3 regions of the Streptomyces sp. bgisy100 genome follow, and region 2 is predicted to be linked to each of the others. Evidence: riboswitches for the same ligand, from Rfam matches in the RefSeq annotation. Region 2 holds a riboswitch; each other region holds the start of a gene.
What was found. Region 2 has a riboswitch for cobalamin ahead of AC3EQ1_RS24400 (ABC transporter substrate-binding protein). Riboswitches for the same ligand answer to the same signal wherever they lie in the genome.

Region 1 (4,640 bases), on a different contig from region 2:
CGGTCGATGTCCCCGACCACGACCACGGGCAGCCGGGCCGCCCGGGCCAGACCCATGTTCACGATGTCCGTGCGCCGCAGGTTGATCTCCGCCGGACTGCCCGCCCCTTCACAGATCACCGCGTCATACGTGCCCCGCAGCTCCTCGAGGCACTCCACCACGGTCTCCAGGAGCTGTCCGCGGTCGGTGTACCGCCGCTGCCGCCCCGGCGCGCCCGAGGCGTCCCCGAAGTAGCCCCGGGCGCTCATCTCCCCGACCGGCTTCCCCAGCAGCACCACCTGACTGCTGCGGTCGCTCCCGGGCTTGAGCAGCACCGGGTTCATCAGGGCGCTCGGCTCGACGCGGGCGGCGGCGGCCTGCATGGCCTGCGCCCGGCCGATCTCCGCGCCCTCCCGGGTGACGAACGAATTCAGCGACATGTTCTGCGCCTTGAAGGGCGCGACAGACACCCCCTTGCGGGAGAGCCACCGGCAGATCCCCGCGGTGACCACGCTCTTCCCGGCGTCGGAGGTGGTGCCGGCGACGAGCAGCCCGCCGCCTCTGTGGTGTGTGTCTCTGTGGTGCGTGTCCGGCCCGTTCATCGGCTCCCCCTTCCGGCGGCCGGGCGCCGCGGGCGGCTCCGCACCAGGCCGCCCGCGACACAGAGCGCGAGGGCCAGGACGTTGACGCGCCGGGACAGCCGGACCGCGCGTTCGATGTCCGGCACCGCCACCGGACGGTTCTCCCCGCCGAGCACCGGCCGGTGTTCGACCCGGCCGCGGTAGGCCAGGGTGCCGCCCAGGCGGACGCCGAGCGCCCCCGCGAAAGCGGACTCGACCGGTCCGGCATTGGGGCTGGGGTGTTGCCGGGCGTCCCGGCGCAGCACCCGCCAGGCGCCCCGCGGATCCGGCCCGGCGAGCACCGCCAGCGCGGCGGTGAGCCGCGAACCGGGGTAGCCCGCGACGTCGTCCAGCCGCGCCGCGGCCCAGCCGAACCGCAGATGGCGCGGCGACCGGTGGCCCACCATCGCGTCGAGGGTGTTGACCGCGCGGAAGCCGACGAGGCCGGGAACTCCGGCGACGGCTCCCCACACCAGGGCTCCCACGACCGCGTCCGAGGTGTTCTCGGCGACCGACTCGACCACGGCGCGGGCGATCTGCTGCCCGTCCAGGGCCTGCGGATCCCGGCCGCACAGATGCGGCAGCCGCTCGCGGGCGACGTCCAGGTCCCCGGCGGCCAGTGCGCCGCCCACGGCGCGCGCCTCCCGGCCCAGCGACGTCCCGCCCAGCACCGCCCAGGTGGCGGCGGCGGTCAGCCCGGCCGTGGCGGCGGGGGAGCGGCGCAGCGTGCGCGCGAGTACGGCGGAGGCCGCGGTGGCGCCTCCGGCGAGCAGGGCGGTGTGCAGCGCCCCGGCTCCGCGGTGGTCGCGCCAGAGCCGGCGCTCGAGCGCCGCGGCGGTCCGGCCGAACGCGGCGACGGGGTGACCGCGCCGCGGGTCACCGAGCACCAGGTCGGCGGCGAAGCCCAGGGCGGTGCCGAGGCCGGCCGCGCCCGCGGCGGCGAGTCCGTGTCGTCCCCTCACCGTGCGATCCGTCCCCTCCGGGCGTGATGGGCACGCATCGGATCAGCCGGCCGTCGCGCCTCGGCGGGAACATCCGGGAACGGCTCTTGGCGTACGGGAACAGCCGGGCATCGCGATCGTCCTCACTCAGGGTCCGCGCCCTGGCTCGACGTACCGGCGGTGAGAGTCTCCTGGCTTCCGGATCGGCGCGTCCCCCGGCCTTCCAGCCCGTCGCTGCGGGCCGTGACATCTCGGGTGGGGGTGCGCTCCCCGGTGACAGTGGCGGGACCGCGCCGGACTTGCACCGGCTTCCTCTCCTGCCGCCGTTGGGCCCCGGCAGTCCACCACGGGCCGCGAAGGCCCGTCAACTTGCGCTTGACCTGCGACGGGAGAGTGTGCCGCGCCCCACAGCGGACGATCGCGCCCGCCCGGGGCGCAAACGACGGTCCGCCGGGCCGGACGGCGCGGGGTGCGCTGTCCGGCCCGGCGGACCGGTTGCGGGCGGGGCCGTTCGCCCCGGCCCGTCAGGCGACGATCAGGTGGATGCCGTACGCCACGGCGGCCAGGCACAGGCCGTAGCAGACGTAGGCGCCGGTCCGGGCCAGGGAGCCGGGGGCGGTCACCGTGGCGGTGCCGTCCGGCTGGGTCCGTGTCCGGCGGGAGGTGCCGACGATGCCGAGGGTGAACAGGCCCACGAGCGCGACGGTCGCCACGAGGCTGACGCCGAAGACCTGGCCGAGAGCTGCCCAGTCGATGTTCATGACGGTGGGTTCCTTACCTAGACCGTGACCTTGGCGGCGGACTGGCCGGCCGGCGCGCTCTGCGGGGCCTTGCCCTGCGCGGCGACGCCGGCGACCGGGGCGCCGGTGGCGGCGTCGGACGCCTCACCGGAGGCCGCGGAGCCGACCGGCGGCGGGGAGACCGTGCGGAGGGCGGCGGTGACGACGCCCGGCGGCTCGGTGGCCCCGGTCTCGTTGACGTTGGTGTGGTCCACCGGCTTGCGGCGGGAGAGCGCCCAGATCGCGCCGCAGGCGACGAGCGCGAGGACGGCGACGGCGGCGACGCCCCAGGTGCCCTGGCCGGCGAGGAGCGCCGCGGCCGCCGCGACGAGACCGGCGGCCGGAAGCGTCAGCCCCCACGCGGCCACCATGCGGCCCGCGGTCGACCAGCGGACGACCCCGCCCTTGCGGCCGAGGCCGGAGCCCATGACCGAGCCGGAGCAGACCTGGGTGGTGGAGAGCGCGAAACCGAGGTGCGAGGAGGCCAGGATGACGGTCGCGGCGCCGGTCTGGGCGGCGAAGCCCTGCGGCGGCTGGATGTCGGTGAGGCCCTTGCCCATGGTGCGGATGATCCGCCAGCCGCCCAGGTAGGTGCCGAGCGCGATGGCGACACCGGCCGAGACGATGACCCACATCGGCGGGTCGGCCTGCGGGGCGAGCGCGCCGCCGGTGATCAGCGCCAGGGTGATGACACCCATGGTCTTCTGCGCGTCGTTGGTGCCGTGTGCCAGGGAGACCAGCGCGGCGGAGGCGATCTGCCCGGCGCGGTAGCCCTTGGCGGTCTCCTGCTCGTCCTGGTTCCGGGCCAGCCGGTAGGTGAGCCGGGTCGCGGCCATCGCGGCGACGCCGGCCACGAGCGGCGCGGCGACGGCGGGGATCAGGACCTTCATGACGACCGCGTCGGCGTTGACGGCGCCGAAGCCGACGGACGCCACGGTCGCGCCGATCAGACCGCCGAACAGAGCGTGCGACGAGCTGGAGGGGAGCCCCGCCAGCCAGGTCAGCAGATTCCAGATGATGGCTCCGACCAGTCCCGCGAAGATCACTTCGGGCCGGATGCCGGACCCCTCGTCGATGATGCCGCCGGAGATCGTCCGGGCGACCTCGATGGAGAGGAAGGCGCCGATCAGGTTGAGGACCGCCGACATCGCCACCGCTGTTCTGGGCTTGAGAGCCCCGGTGGAGATGGTGGTGGCCATGGCGTTGGCGGTGTCGTGGAAGCCGTTCGTAAAGTCGAACACCAAGGCCGTGATGATCACGATCCCGATGAGAAGCGTGATGTGTTCCATTCACCCAGGCAATCAGCTCGTTGGTCAGTGGCACGGCGAACGTAGAGACGGCGAGTGAACGGAAGGTGAACTGAAGGGGTGTTTGGAGTGTCACCCTTTTGGGGCGCCCTGAAGGCGCCGTTCCCCTCCGTCCGCCGGGAGTTCTCCGGAGCGTCGGATTCCGCTGTGGGTGAGCCGTGTGAGCTGCGAGGCCGTGAACGGAGCGCGCTTCGCCCCTCGGGAATCTCTCATGGCCGGCGCGCGGCCGGAAATTGAAGCGGCGCGTGCGGCACCAAGGGGGCGCGACCGGTCGTCGAGGGCGGATGAGAGGGAGCGAAATCGGCGGTTGCGAATCCCTCTATGGGTGCACACCTCGTGCCATATGGAGCACATCACCCCGAGGGTGCATGACACTCCCTCGGGCCCACCTTGGCGTGCCGTTCGTCCCCTTTGGTTCGCTTTCCCGGAGCGGCTTCCGGCCGGGTCGGCGCCCGGTGCGCGAGCCGATGTCCCGTACCTGACAGGATCGGCGGCGGAGGTGAGGGCCTTGACCGAGACCGAGCACGCCCGCATCGAAGAGGCATGGGCCGACCTGGTGGCCACGGCACGGCGGACGGTCGCCGACGGACTCGTGGTCGGTACCTCGGGCAATGTGTCCGTACGCGTCGGCGACACCGTCCTGGTGACCCCGACCGGCGTGCCCTACGACCGGCTCACCCCGCGGGACGCCGTCGGCGTCGGCCTCGACGGCCGGCAGGTGCTCGGGGAGCTGGAGCCGACCAGCGAGGTGCCGATGCACCTGGCCGTCTACCGCAGCACCGACGCCGCCGCGGTGGTGCACACCCACGCCGTCCACGCCACCGCCGTCTCCCTGCTGGTCGACGAGCTCCCGCCGGTCCACTACATGACCGCGGCCCTCGGCGGCCCGGTCCGGGTCGCCCCCTACGCGCTCTACGGCAGCGACGAGTTGGCCGAGAACATGCTCCGGGCGCTCCACGACCGCACCGCCTGTCTGCTGCGCAACCACGGGACCGTCGTGCACGGCGCCACCCT
Region 2 (4,640 bases):
ACCGGCGACTGGATCCCCGAACACGAACTGGCCCGGACCGGCGGCATCTCCCTCGCACCGGGCTCCCGCGGGCCGTCCGCCGACACCGCGTTCCGCACCTCCGAGCCCGGGGTCTTCGCGGTGGGCACCCTGCTGCGCCCCGGCGAGTCCGCCGGTACCGCCGTGCGGGACGGCGCGCTCGTCGCGGAACCCGTGCTCCGCCACCTGGCCGACGGGGGATGGCTGCCCACCCGGGTGTCCGTGCTGGCCGAGGCACCGCTCGCCTGGGTCGCCCCCGACCGGATCGGCCCGGTGAACTCCCTCTCCGCGCAGGGGAGGTTCAGCCTGGAACCGGCAGAACCGCTCGTCCGGCCGCGGCTGATCGTGCGGCAGGACGGCCGGACTCTGCACCGGCAGCGTGTGTGGGAAACCGCCGTGCCCGGGCGGCCGGTGCGGCTCTCCGCGGCATGGTGCGGACGGGCCGTGGCCCACGGGGGGCCGGTGCTGGTCTCCGTCGGGTGAACGGTGGCCCGTGGGAGGACGGGATGCCGGCGGGGCCGGGGTGGACGTCACGGAGAATCCCGCCCCTGTCCTGAACGGCAGGCGCCCGGACCGCCGGCCGGGACCGCCGGCCGGTGCGATGGGCCGACGGCGGGGACGAGCGGGCCCGGTGCGGACGTCTGGCGGCCGCACCGCCGGGAGACGGCCCCGGTACGGCCGCCCGGCCTCGCTCATCGTCCGGAGACGGCCCCGCCCGGCCGCCCCGGCGCCGCTCACCGCCCCGAAATGACCCCCGCCAGCCGGGCGAACGCGGAGGTGTGCGGCAGGCCGGCGCTCTCCCGCCGGTCCGCGGCCCGGAACAGGGCGTGGATCAGATGAACCCCCGCCCACCGCAGCGGCTCCGGCTCCCAGGGCCGCACCTGCCGCCCGACCCAGGGCAGCGCGGTCAGTTCGGTGTCCTGCCGCAGCAGGAGGTCCCGCAGCGTACGGCCCGCCAGGTTGGACGTCGTCACCCCACTGCCCACGTACCCTCCGGCCCACCCCAGACCGGTGGTGTGGTCCAGCCGGACCGTGGAGCACCAGTCCCGCGGCACGCCCAGAACACCGCACCACGCGTGCTCCACGGCGGAGTCCGCGGCGGGCGGGAAGAGCGTGACGAGCGCGCGCCACAGGGCGTCCACGGTCTGCGGCCGGGTGACGCCCCCGGTGTCCGTGCGCGAACCGAAGCGGTACGGAACTCCCCGGCCGCCGAGGGCGATCCGGCCGTCCGCCGTGCGCTGGGCGTAGATGTAGGCGTGGGCCGTGTCGCCGAGCACCTCCCGGTTCCGCCAGCCGATCCGCTCCCACACCGCGTCGGACAGCGGCTCGGTGACGATCATCGAGCTGTTCATCGGCAGCCACTGACGGCGCAGTCCGGCGATGTTCGCGCTGAACCCCTCCGTCGCCCGGATCACGTAGTCGGCGGTCACCCTGCCCCGGTCGGTGCGGGCGACGGCCCGCCCTCCGGCGTTGCGGGGGAGGATCTCGGTGACCGTGGTGCCCTCCAGGATGTCGACTCCGCGGGCGGCCACCGCCCGGGCCAGCCCCGACGCCAGCGCCGCGGGCTGGACGGCGGCGGCGTGCGGTGTCCAGGCGGCCGCGGACGCCCCCGCCACCGGCACCCGCTCCGCCCGTTCCGTCGCGTCGAGCAACCGCAGGTCCGCCTCCGTGAAGCCCCAGTCGCGCTGGTCCTCGACAGCGGCCAGCAGCCGAGCCTGCTGCGCGGGGCCGACCGCGACGCGCAGCATGCCGCCCTTGTGGATGCCCGCGTCGATGCCCTCGGCGTGCGCCACCGAGATCACCTCGTCGACGGACCGGAACAGGGTGCGCTGCATCTCCCGCACCGCGGGCCGGCCGTGCTGCGCGGCATAGCGCTCCCGGGCCCCGGCGAAGCCGTGGTAGAGCCAGCCGCCGTTCCGTCCGGAGGCGCCGAATCCCGCGAACTCCCGCTCCAGCACGGCGATCCGCAGACCGGGCCGGTCCCGGGCGAGGTAGTACGCGGTCCACAGACCGGTGTAGCCGCCGCCGACGATCGCCACGTCGTAGTCGCGGTCCCCGGGCAGGGCGGGCCGGCGCCCGGGCGGGCCGCCGTCCCGGTACCAGAAGGAGACACCGCCGTTGACGAAGCCGTCCGTCAACGGTGCCGTACGAGGTGAGGTCCGGCCGTGGTTCATCCGAAGGGCTCCGCATTCCCGGTGGTCGCAGACCGTTCAGGGTAGGCGGTGCCGGCCCGGCCCGCACACCCCGATCGGGTACCGGAACACCGGCCGGCCGGACACCCCGTCGGTGCCGTGCGGCGGAGGAACGGCGACCGGCTCCGGCCTGCCGCGTCCTTGGGCGGGCGCGGTTCTCCACGGGCGCGGTTCCCGCAGGGCCACGAGCGGCGCAGCTCACGGGCCGCGCCCTGGGCGGGCTGATCGCGCTCTGACAGAATGCGGGTGTTCACGAGGCTGCGGAACCCGGGAAGCCGGTGCGACTCCGGCACGGTCCCGCCACTGTGACCGGGAAGCCGCTTAGAACGGGTGGTGTGCCGCACGGCGCACCGCTCCGGGACGGGCCGCTCCTCGGGAGTCAGACACCGGACTGCCGCCTTCAGCACCGACCAGGGGACGCGGATCCCCCGGAGGAGGCATGCATGTCCCGGTTCCCGGGGTCACTGCGCGTCCGGACCGTCGCGGCGGCTCTGCTGCTGCTCCCGCTCACCGGCTGCGGCCTCGCGCCCACGGCCGGCCGGCCCGCCGACGACCGGCCCGCCAACGGCCGTTCCGCCGCCGCGAAGGGCTTCCCGTACACCGTCACCAACTGCGGTGTGAAGACGACGTTCACGGCTCCGCCGAAGCGGGCCGTCACCCTGAACCAGCACTCCACCGAGGTCATGCTCGCCCTGGGCCTGGAGAAGCGCCTGGCCGGCACCGCCTACCTCGACGACCGGGTGCTGCCCCGCTTCCGGGACGCCTACCGGGGCGTCGACGTCCTGGCCGACAAGTACCCCTCGTACGAGAAGCTGCTCGCCGCCGGACCCGACTTCGTCTACGGCGGCTACGCCAGCGCCTTCGACAAGAGCGAGGGCCGGGACCGTGGTTCGCTGGAGAAGAGCGGGGTGCGCACCCGGCTCAACATCGAGAGCTGCGGCCGCGGCCCGGTGCGGATGGACCGGCTGCGGCAGGAGATCCGCGAGACCGCGCGCACCTTCGGCGTCCCCGAGCGGGCCGACGCCCTCCTGGCCCGCCAGGACCGGCAACTCGCGGCCACGGCGAAGCGGTTGAAGGGTGCGGACCGGCCCTCCGTCCTCGTCTACGACAGCGGCGACAGCGCGGCGTTCACCGCGGGCGGCAAGGGCATCGGCAACGAGATCGTCCGCCTCGCCGGCGGCCGGAACGTCTTCGCCGGCCTCGACCGCACCTTCGGCGACGTCTCCTGGGAGAAGGTCGTCCAGCGCCGGCCCGAAGTGATCGTGATCTACGACTACGGCGGCACCCCGGTGGCGGCGAAGAAGAAGCGGCTCCTTCAGGACCCGGCGCTCGCCGACGTCCCGGCGATCCGGAACAAGCGCTTCGCGGTGCTGCCGCTGTCCTCCGCCGTGCTCGGCGTGCGGGTGCCCGAGGCGGTCGACTCGCTGGCCCGGCAGCTCCACCCCGGACACGGCGGTTAGGGCGGTGCTCCGCCGAATACCGCGGACCCCGGCGGGCCGGCTCCGCTGCTCCCTCGTCCTCGCCGGGCTCGCGGCCGTGCTCGCCGCGGCGGCGGTCGCCGGGCTCGCCCTGGGCCCCGTCCGGATCCCCGCCGGTGATGTGCTGCGCATCCTCGCCGGGGACACCGGGGCCGGCCCGTTCACCACGATCGTGCGCGACGTCCGGCTGCCGCGGGTCCTGCTCGGCGCCGTCGTCGGCGCCGGACTCGCCGTCGTCGGGACCGTCCTCCAGGCCCTGGTCCGCAACCCGGTGGCCGACCCCTTCCTCCTCGGCATCTCCTCGGGCGCCTCGACCGGCGCGGTCCTCGTGGTGGTGCTCGGTCTCGGCGCGGGAGCGACGACCGTGGCCCTGCCGGCCGGTGCCTTCGTGGGGTCGCTCGGCGCCCTCGTCGCCGTCTACGCCATGGCCCGCCGCGGCGGGACGATGACCACCGGCCGGCTGGTCCTGGCCGGGGTGGCCGTGCAGTACATCCTCTCCGCCCTCACCAGCCTGGTGCTCGTCACCGCCGCCGAGGCCGAACACCTGCGGGCCGTGCTGTTCTGGACCCTCGGCGGCCTCGGCGGCGCCCGCTGGGACGCACTGCTCCTGCCCGCGGTCGCTCTCGCCGTCGGCACCGCCGTGCTGATGGCCCTGGCCCGGCCGCTCGACCTGCTGCTCGTCGGCGAGGAGGGGGCCACCGTCCTGGGGCTGGACACCGGGCGGTTCCGGGCGGCGGTGTTCGTGCTCGCCTCGCTGGTCACCGGGGTCCTCGTGGCCGTCAGCGGAGCCATCGGCTTCGTCGGCCTGGTGGTGCCGCACGCCGCCCGGATGGCCGTCGGGGCCGGACACCGCGCCCTGCTCCCGGTGTCGGCCCTCGGTGGCGCCGCCTTCCTGGTCCTCGCCGATCTGCTGGCCCGGACGGTCGCCGCCCCGGCCGAGGTCCCCGTGGGC
Region 3 (4,640 bases), on a different contig from region 2:
GTGATCCGGCCCCGTTCGGCCTCCCACACCTGCGCGGCGGCGTCCGCCACATGGTCCCCGCCGTGGCGGTTGTCATGCGCGAGCAGCCACCCCACGGCGTCCTGCACGTAGGTGTCCGGCTCACGGTCGGCGCAGACCTGCGGCTCGGCTTCGCCCCGGGCCCGCGCGGCTTCCCGCTCCAGTCCGTCCAGTGGCACCCCGAGCACATGCGCGAGCGGCGGTAACCAAGCGTCCGGGATGCGCCCGCCGCACTCCCACCGGGAGACCTCGTGACGCGTCAAGGTGGTGATCCCGGCAGTGACGCACAACCGGAGCGCCAGCGAGCGCTGCGAGAGACCCGCCCGCTTGCGCAGGCCCGCCAGATGGGCGCCGAACCGGGCGCGTCCCGCTTGGTCGTTCATGCGGTGCCTCCCTGCGACCAAGCTACTCGTCCTGGCCCCTCCCCTGGCCTCCCGCGCGGCCCCTCCCCTCGATCGGGAACGCGGTTCCCTGAACGCACAGCGCCCCGGCGACCGTGCGACCGGCCCCGGGGCTCGGCCGATCCGAGAGAGCAGACCGACATGCCGCAACCGACAACGCAGGCCCGCCCGACCGGCTGCCCCGGATACAGCGAGACCCTGCCGCGCGAGCCCCGGAGCGCCGCGGCCGCCCGGCGCCTGGTGCGTGTCGCACTCGCCGCCTGGGGTCTGGACGACTTGGCCGACGACGGCACCCTGATCGTCTCCGAGCTGGTGTCCAACGCCGTCCGGCACGCACGCAGAGAATCGATCCGGGTCGTCATCGACCGCCCCGAGGCGCGGCGCGTGCGGATCGGCGTCGTGGACTTCTCCCAAGCCTGTCCAGTGCGCGGAAACCCCGGTGCCACGGACGAGAGCGGGCGCGGCCTCGCACTCGTCGGGGAGCTGGCGGAGGCCTGGGGGACCGACCCGCTGCCGTGGGGCAAGCGGGTGTGGGCCGAGTGCGCTCAGAAGAACGACTGACTCCGGACCGTTGACGGCGTCGGCCGGGAACCGCGCACGCCGGTCCGGCATGTGAACGGTACTGACCACAGCGCGGGACCGGACTAGGGTGGCCGGTGCAGCTGGTTCGCCCTGTCCGCCAGGCAGGGCGTCGCAAGAGGGAACCCGGTGGAATTCCGGGACTGCCCCGCAGCGGTGAGTGGGAACGACCGCCGTCATACGCACTGGGTCCGACGGGCCTGGGAAGCGACGGCCAGTAGGGGTCTGCCCTGGCAGACGTGCCCGCGAGTCCGAAGACCTGCCCGTTGCCCGCTCGCCCACCCGGCGCGCGGAGATCCCGGTGACCTCGAGGGCGGGTCGGCGTACGGAAGCAGGCGGGTACCGCGGCAGCACCGCGTACGGCCCGCCGTCCGGTCGTCCCTTCGCGCCCTCGGCCCGTGCCGGGGTTCTCAGGAGCACACTCGCGAAGGAGAGTTCTGTGACCAGCACATCCGCAGCCGCCACCGCACGGGCCACCGTGCACGGCTACCCGCGGCAGGGCCCGGGCCGGGAGCTGAAGAAGGCCGTCGAGGGCTACTGGAAGGGCACGGTCACCGCCGGCGCCCTGCACGACACCGCGGCCGGGCTGCGCCGTTCCCAGTGGCGGCAGCTCGCCGACGCGGGCCTGGACGAGGTCCCCACCGGGGGCTTCTCCTACTACGACCACGTCCTGGACACCAGCGTCATGGTCGGCGCGATTCCCGCCCGGCACCGCGCGGCGGTCGAGGCCGACGCGCTGGACGGCTACTTCGCGATGGCGCGCGGTACCCGGGACGTCACGCCCCTGGAGATGACCAAGTGGTTCGACACCAACTACCACTACCTGGTGCCGGAACTGGGCCCGGACACGGTGTTCGCCGCCGACCCCGGCAAGCAGACGGCCGAGCTGCGGGAGGCCCTGGCACTCGGTCTCGCCGCCCGTCCGGTGCTCGTCGGACCGGTCACCTATCTGCTGCTGGCCAAGCCCGGACCGGAGGTGCCGGACGACTTCGATCCGCTCACCCTGCTGGACCGGCTGCTCCCGGTCTACGCCGAGGTGCTCGCCGCGCTGCGGGCCGCCGGGGCCGAGTGGGTCCAGCTGGACGAGCCCGCCCTGGTCCAGGACCGCACCCCGGCCGTGCTGAACGCCGCCGCCCGCGCCTACCGGGAGCTCGGGGGCGCCGCGGACCGTCCAAAGCTGCTGGTGGCCTCGTACTTCGACCGGCTGGGCAAGGCGCTGCCGGTGCTCGCCAAGGCACCGGTCGAGGGACTGGCCCTGGACTTCACCGGTACCGCCGCCGGCAACCTGGAGGATCTGGCGGCGGTCGGCGGACTGCCCGGCAAGCGGCTGGTGGCCGGTGTGGTGAACGGCCGCAATGTGTGGATCAACGACCTCGGGGCGTCCCTGACGACGCTGGGCACCCTGCTCGGCCTCGCCGGCCGGGTGGACGTCGCCTCCTCCTGCTCACTGCTGCATGTGCCGCTGGACGCCGCGGCCGAGCGGGACATCGATCCGCAGATCGCCCGCTGGCTCGCGTTCGCCCGGCAGAAGACCGCCGAGATCGTCACGCTGGCCCGCGGGCTGACGCACGGCACCGGCGCCATCACCGCCGAACTCGCCGCCAACCGTGCGGATCTGGCCTCCCGCACCGGCTCACCCCTCACCCACGACCCGGCCGTGCGTGCCCGCGCCGCGGCCGTCACGGAGGCCGACGGCCGGCGGTCCGCGTCGTACCCGGAGCGCTCGGCGGCCCAACGGGCGCATCTGGGGCTGCCGTTGCTGCCGACCACCACCATCGGCTCGTTCCCGCAGACGGGCGAGCTGCGCACGGCACGCGCCGAACTGCGCGCCGGCCGCATCGACGGCGAGGCGTACGACAAGCGCATCGCGGCCGAGATCCAGGAAGTGATCGCCTTCCAGGAGCGGGCCGGAATCGACGTGCTGGTGCACGGCGAGCCCGAACGCAACGACATGGTGCAGTACTTCGCCGAGCGGCTGACCGGCTATCTGGCCACCCGGCACGGCTGGGTCCAGTCCTACGGCACCCGCTACGTCCGTCCGCCGGTCCTGGCCGGCGACATCTCCCGGCCTGAGCCGATGACGGTCCGCTGGACCCGCTACGCGCAGTCCCTCACCGAACGCCCCGTCAAGGGCATGCTCACCGGCCCGGTCACGATGCTCGCCTGGTCCTTCGTCCGCGACGACCAGCCGCGCGCCGAGACCGCCCGCCAGGTCGCCCTCGCCCTCCGCGAGGAGGTGAAGGATCTGGAGACGGCCGGGACTTCGGTGATCCAGGTGGACGAACCGGCGCTGCGCGAGACGCTGCCGCTGCGCTCGGCCGACCGGCCGGAGTACCTCGCCTGGGCCACCGAGGCGTTCCGGCTCGCGACCGGCGGGGTCCGTCCGGACACCCAGATCCACACCCATATGTGCTACGCCGAGTTCGGTGACATCATCCGGGCCATCGACGACCTGGACGCCGATGTGATCAGCCTGGAGGCCGCCCGCTCCCACATGCAGGTCGCCGGGGAGCTGGCCGCCGTCGGCTACCCGCGGGAGGTCGGGCCGGGCGTCTACGACATCCACTCGCCCCGCATCCCGGACGCGGCCGAGGCGGCGGGCCTGCTCCGCCGGGGCCTGGACGCGATCCCGGCGGAGCGGCTCTGGGTCAACCCGGACTGCGGGCTGAAGACCCGCGGCTGGGCGGAGGTCCGGGCATCGCTGGAGAACCTGGTCGCGGCGGCCCGCGAGGTCCGGGACGGGCTGCCGGCTCCGACGACGGAGTCCTGACCGGGGGCCGACCGGAGGGTGGTGCCGGATGCCCCTGGTGTCCGGCACCGCCCGCGGGGCGCGGGACCAACGGGGGGCTCCCCGCCCACTCATTGCACGGACGGGCAAGCCGCGCGGCTCAGGTCAGCGGCAGATCCAGAAGCATCACGGCGAACACCGGGGAGTCCGGGAACGGCTGGCCCTCCCCCACCTTCCGATACCCCCAGGCCTCGTACAGCGCTTGGACCTTCGGGTGCGCCACATCCACCAGCAGCGCCGCGAGGTGTTCGGTCCGGGCCTCTATCAAGGCCCGGTGCAGCCGCTCGGCCGCACCCGTCTTCCGCCACCGCTCACGCACCATCAGCTCCGAGAAGTGGAACGTGCGCCCCATCTCCGGCGCCGGATCCACGTGCTCCCGCCACCACTCACGGCCCTCGGCACCAGGGGCGCCGTAGGCGAAGCCCGCCACCTCGTCGCCGTCGTACGCGATGACGCAGGCGAAGTCCGGGTGGCCGCCCCAGCGATCCACGAACCAGGGAAACCGCTGGTTGAACTCGTCCATCTCAGCCGCGTAGACATCGGCGTGCACATCGATCAACGTCTGCCGGATCTGCGGCACGTCGTGGTGGCTGAAATGGCGCAGCTCCAAGGCTGAGGTCATCGGGCCTGACTCCATTCCGATCGGTAGCGGTCCTTCCACTCCCGCGCGGTGCCGGAGTCCGGCGAAAGCGTGATCAGGTCCCGGCAGAAGTCCCCCAAGCGCGACCTCATGCGGCCCGGCAGGGTGTTGCCCTCCATCAGCACGAACACTCGTTCCGCTGTGGCGCATGCCTGGTCGATGTCCCGTTGGTGAAGCTGGGCCAGGGCAAGTTGCAGGGTGGCCAATGCGCGGT

Region 1: it holds a riboswitch for cobalamin, as region 2 does, so the genes downstream of both, AC3EQ1_RS09310 (cobalamin biosynthesis protein) here and AC3EQ1_RS24400 (ABC transporter substrate-binding protein) in region 2, are expected to answer to the same signal.
Region 3: it holds a riboswitch for cobalamin, as region 2 does, so the genes downstream of both, metE (5-methyltetrahydropteroyltriglutamate--homocysteine S-methyltransferase) here and AC3EQ1_RS24400 (ABC transporter substrate-binding protein) in region 2, are expected to answer to the same signal.

What each region holds. Positions count from the first base shown of each region.
Region 1 is NZ_JBYITE010000010.1:12,458-17,097, reverse strand. Features, by position in the region: gene AC3EQ1_RS09315 (cobyric acid synthase) at 1-581, opposite strand, end outside; gene AC3EQ1_RS09310 (cobalamin biosynthesis protein) at 578-1,561, opposite strand; cobalamin riboswitch at 1,726-1,854, opposite strand; gene AC3EQ1_RS09305 (hypothetical protein) at 2,065-2,301, opposite strand; gene AC3EQ1_RS09300 (inorganic phosphate transporter) at 2,319-3,608, opposite strand; gene AC3EQ1_RS09295 (class II aldolase/adducin family protein) at 4,135-4,640, shown strand, end outside.
Region 2 is NZ_JBYITE010000043.1:24,815-29,454, forward strand. Features, by position in the region: gene AC3EQ1_RS24390 (NAD(P)/FAD-dependent oxidoreductase) at 1-501, shown strand, start outside; gene AC3EQ1_RS24395 (NAD(P)/FAD-dependent oxidoreductase) at 753-2,192, opposite strand; cobalamin riboswitch at 2,441-2,619, shown strand; gene AC3EQ1_RS24400 (ABC transporter substrate-binding protein) at 2,654-3,670, shown strand; gene AC3EQ1_RS24405 (FecCD family ABC transporter permease) at 3,747-4,640, shown strand, end outside.
Region 3 is NZ_JBYITE010000079.1:556-5,195, reverse strand. Features, by position in the region: gene AC3EQ1_RS30090 (helix-turn-helix domain-containing protein) at 1-401, opposite strand, end outside; gene AC3EQ1_RS30085 (ATP-binding protein) at 561-980, shown strand; cobalamin riboswitch at 1,079-1,267, shown strand; gene metE (5-methyltetrahydropteroyltriglutamate--homocysteine S-methyltransferase) at 1,438-3,768, shown strand; gene AC3EQ1_RS30075 (GNAT family N-acetyltransferase) at 3,887-4,408, opposite strand; partial or broken gene AC3EQ1_RS30070 (NsdA family TPR-like regulatory protein) at 4,405-4,640, opposite strand, start outside.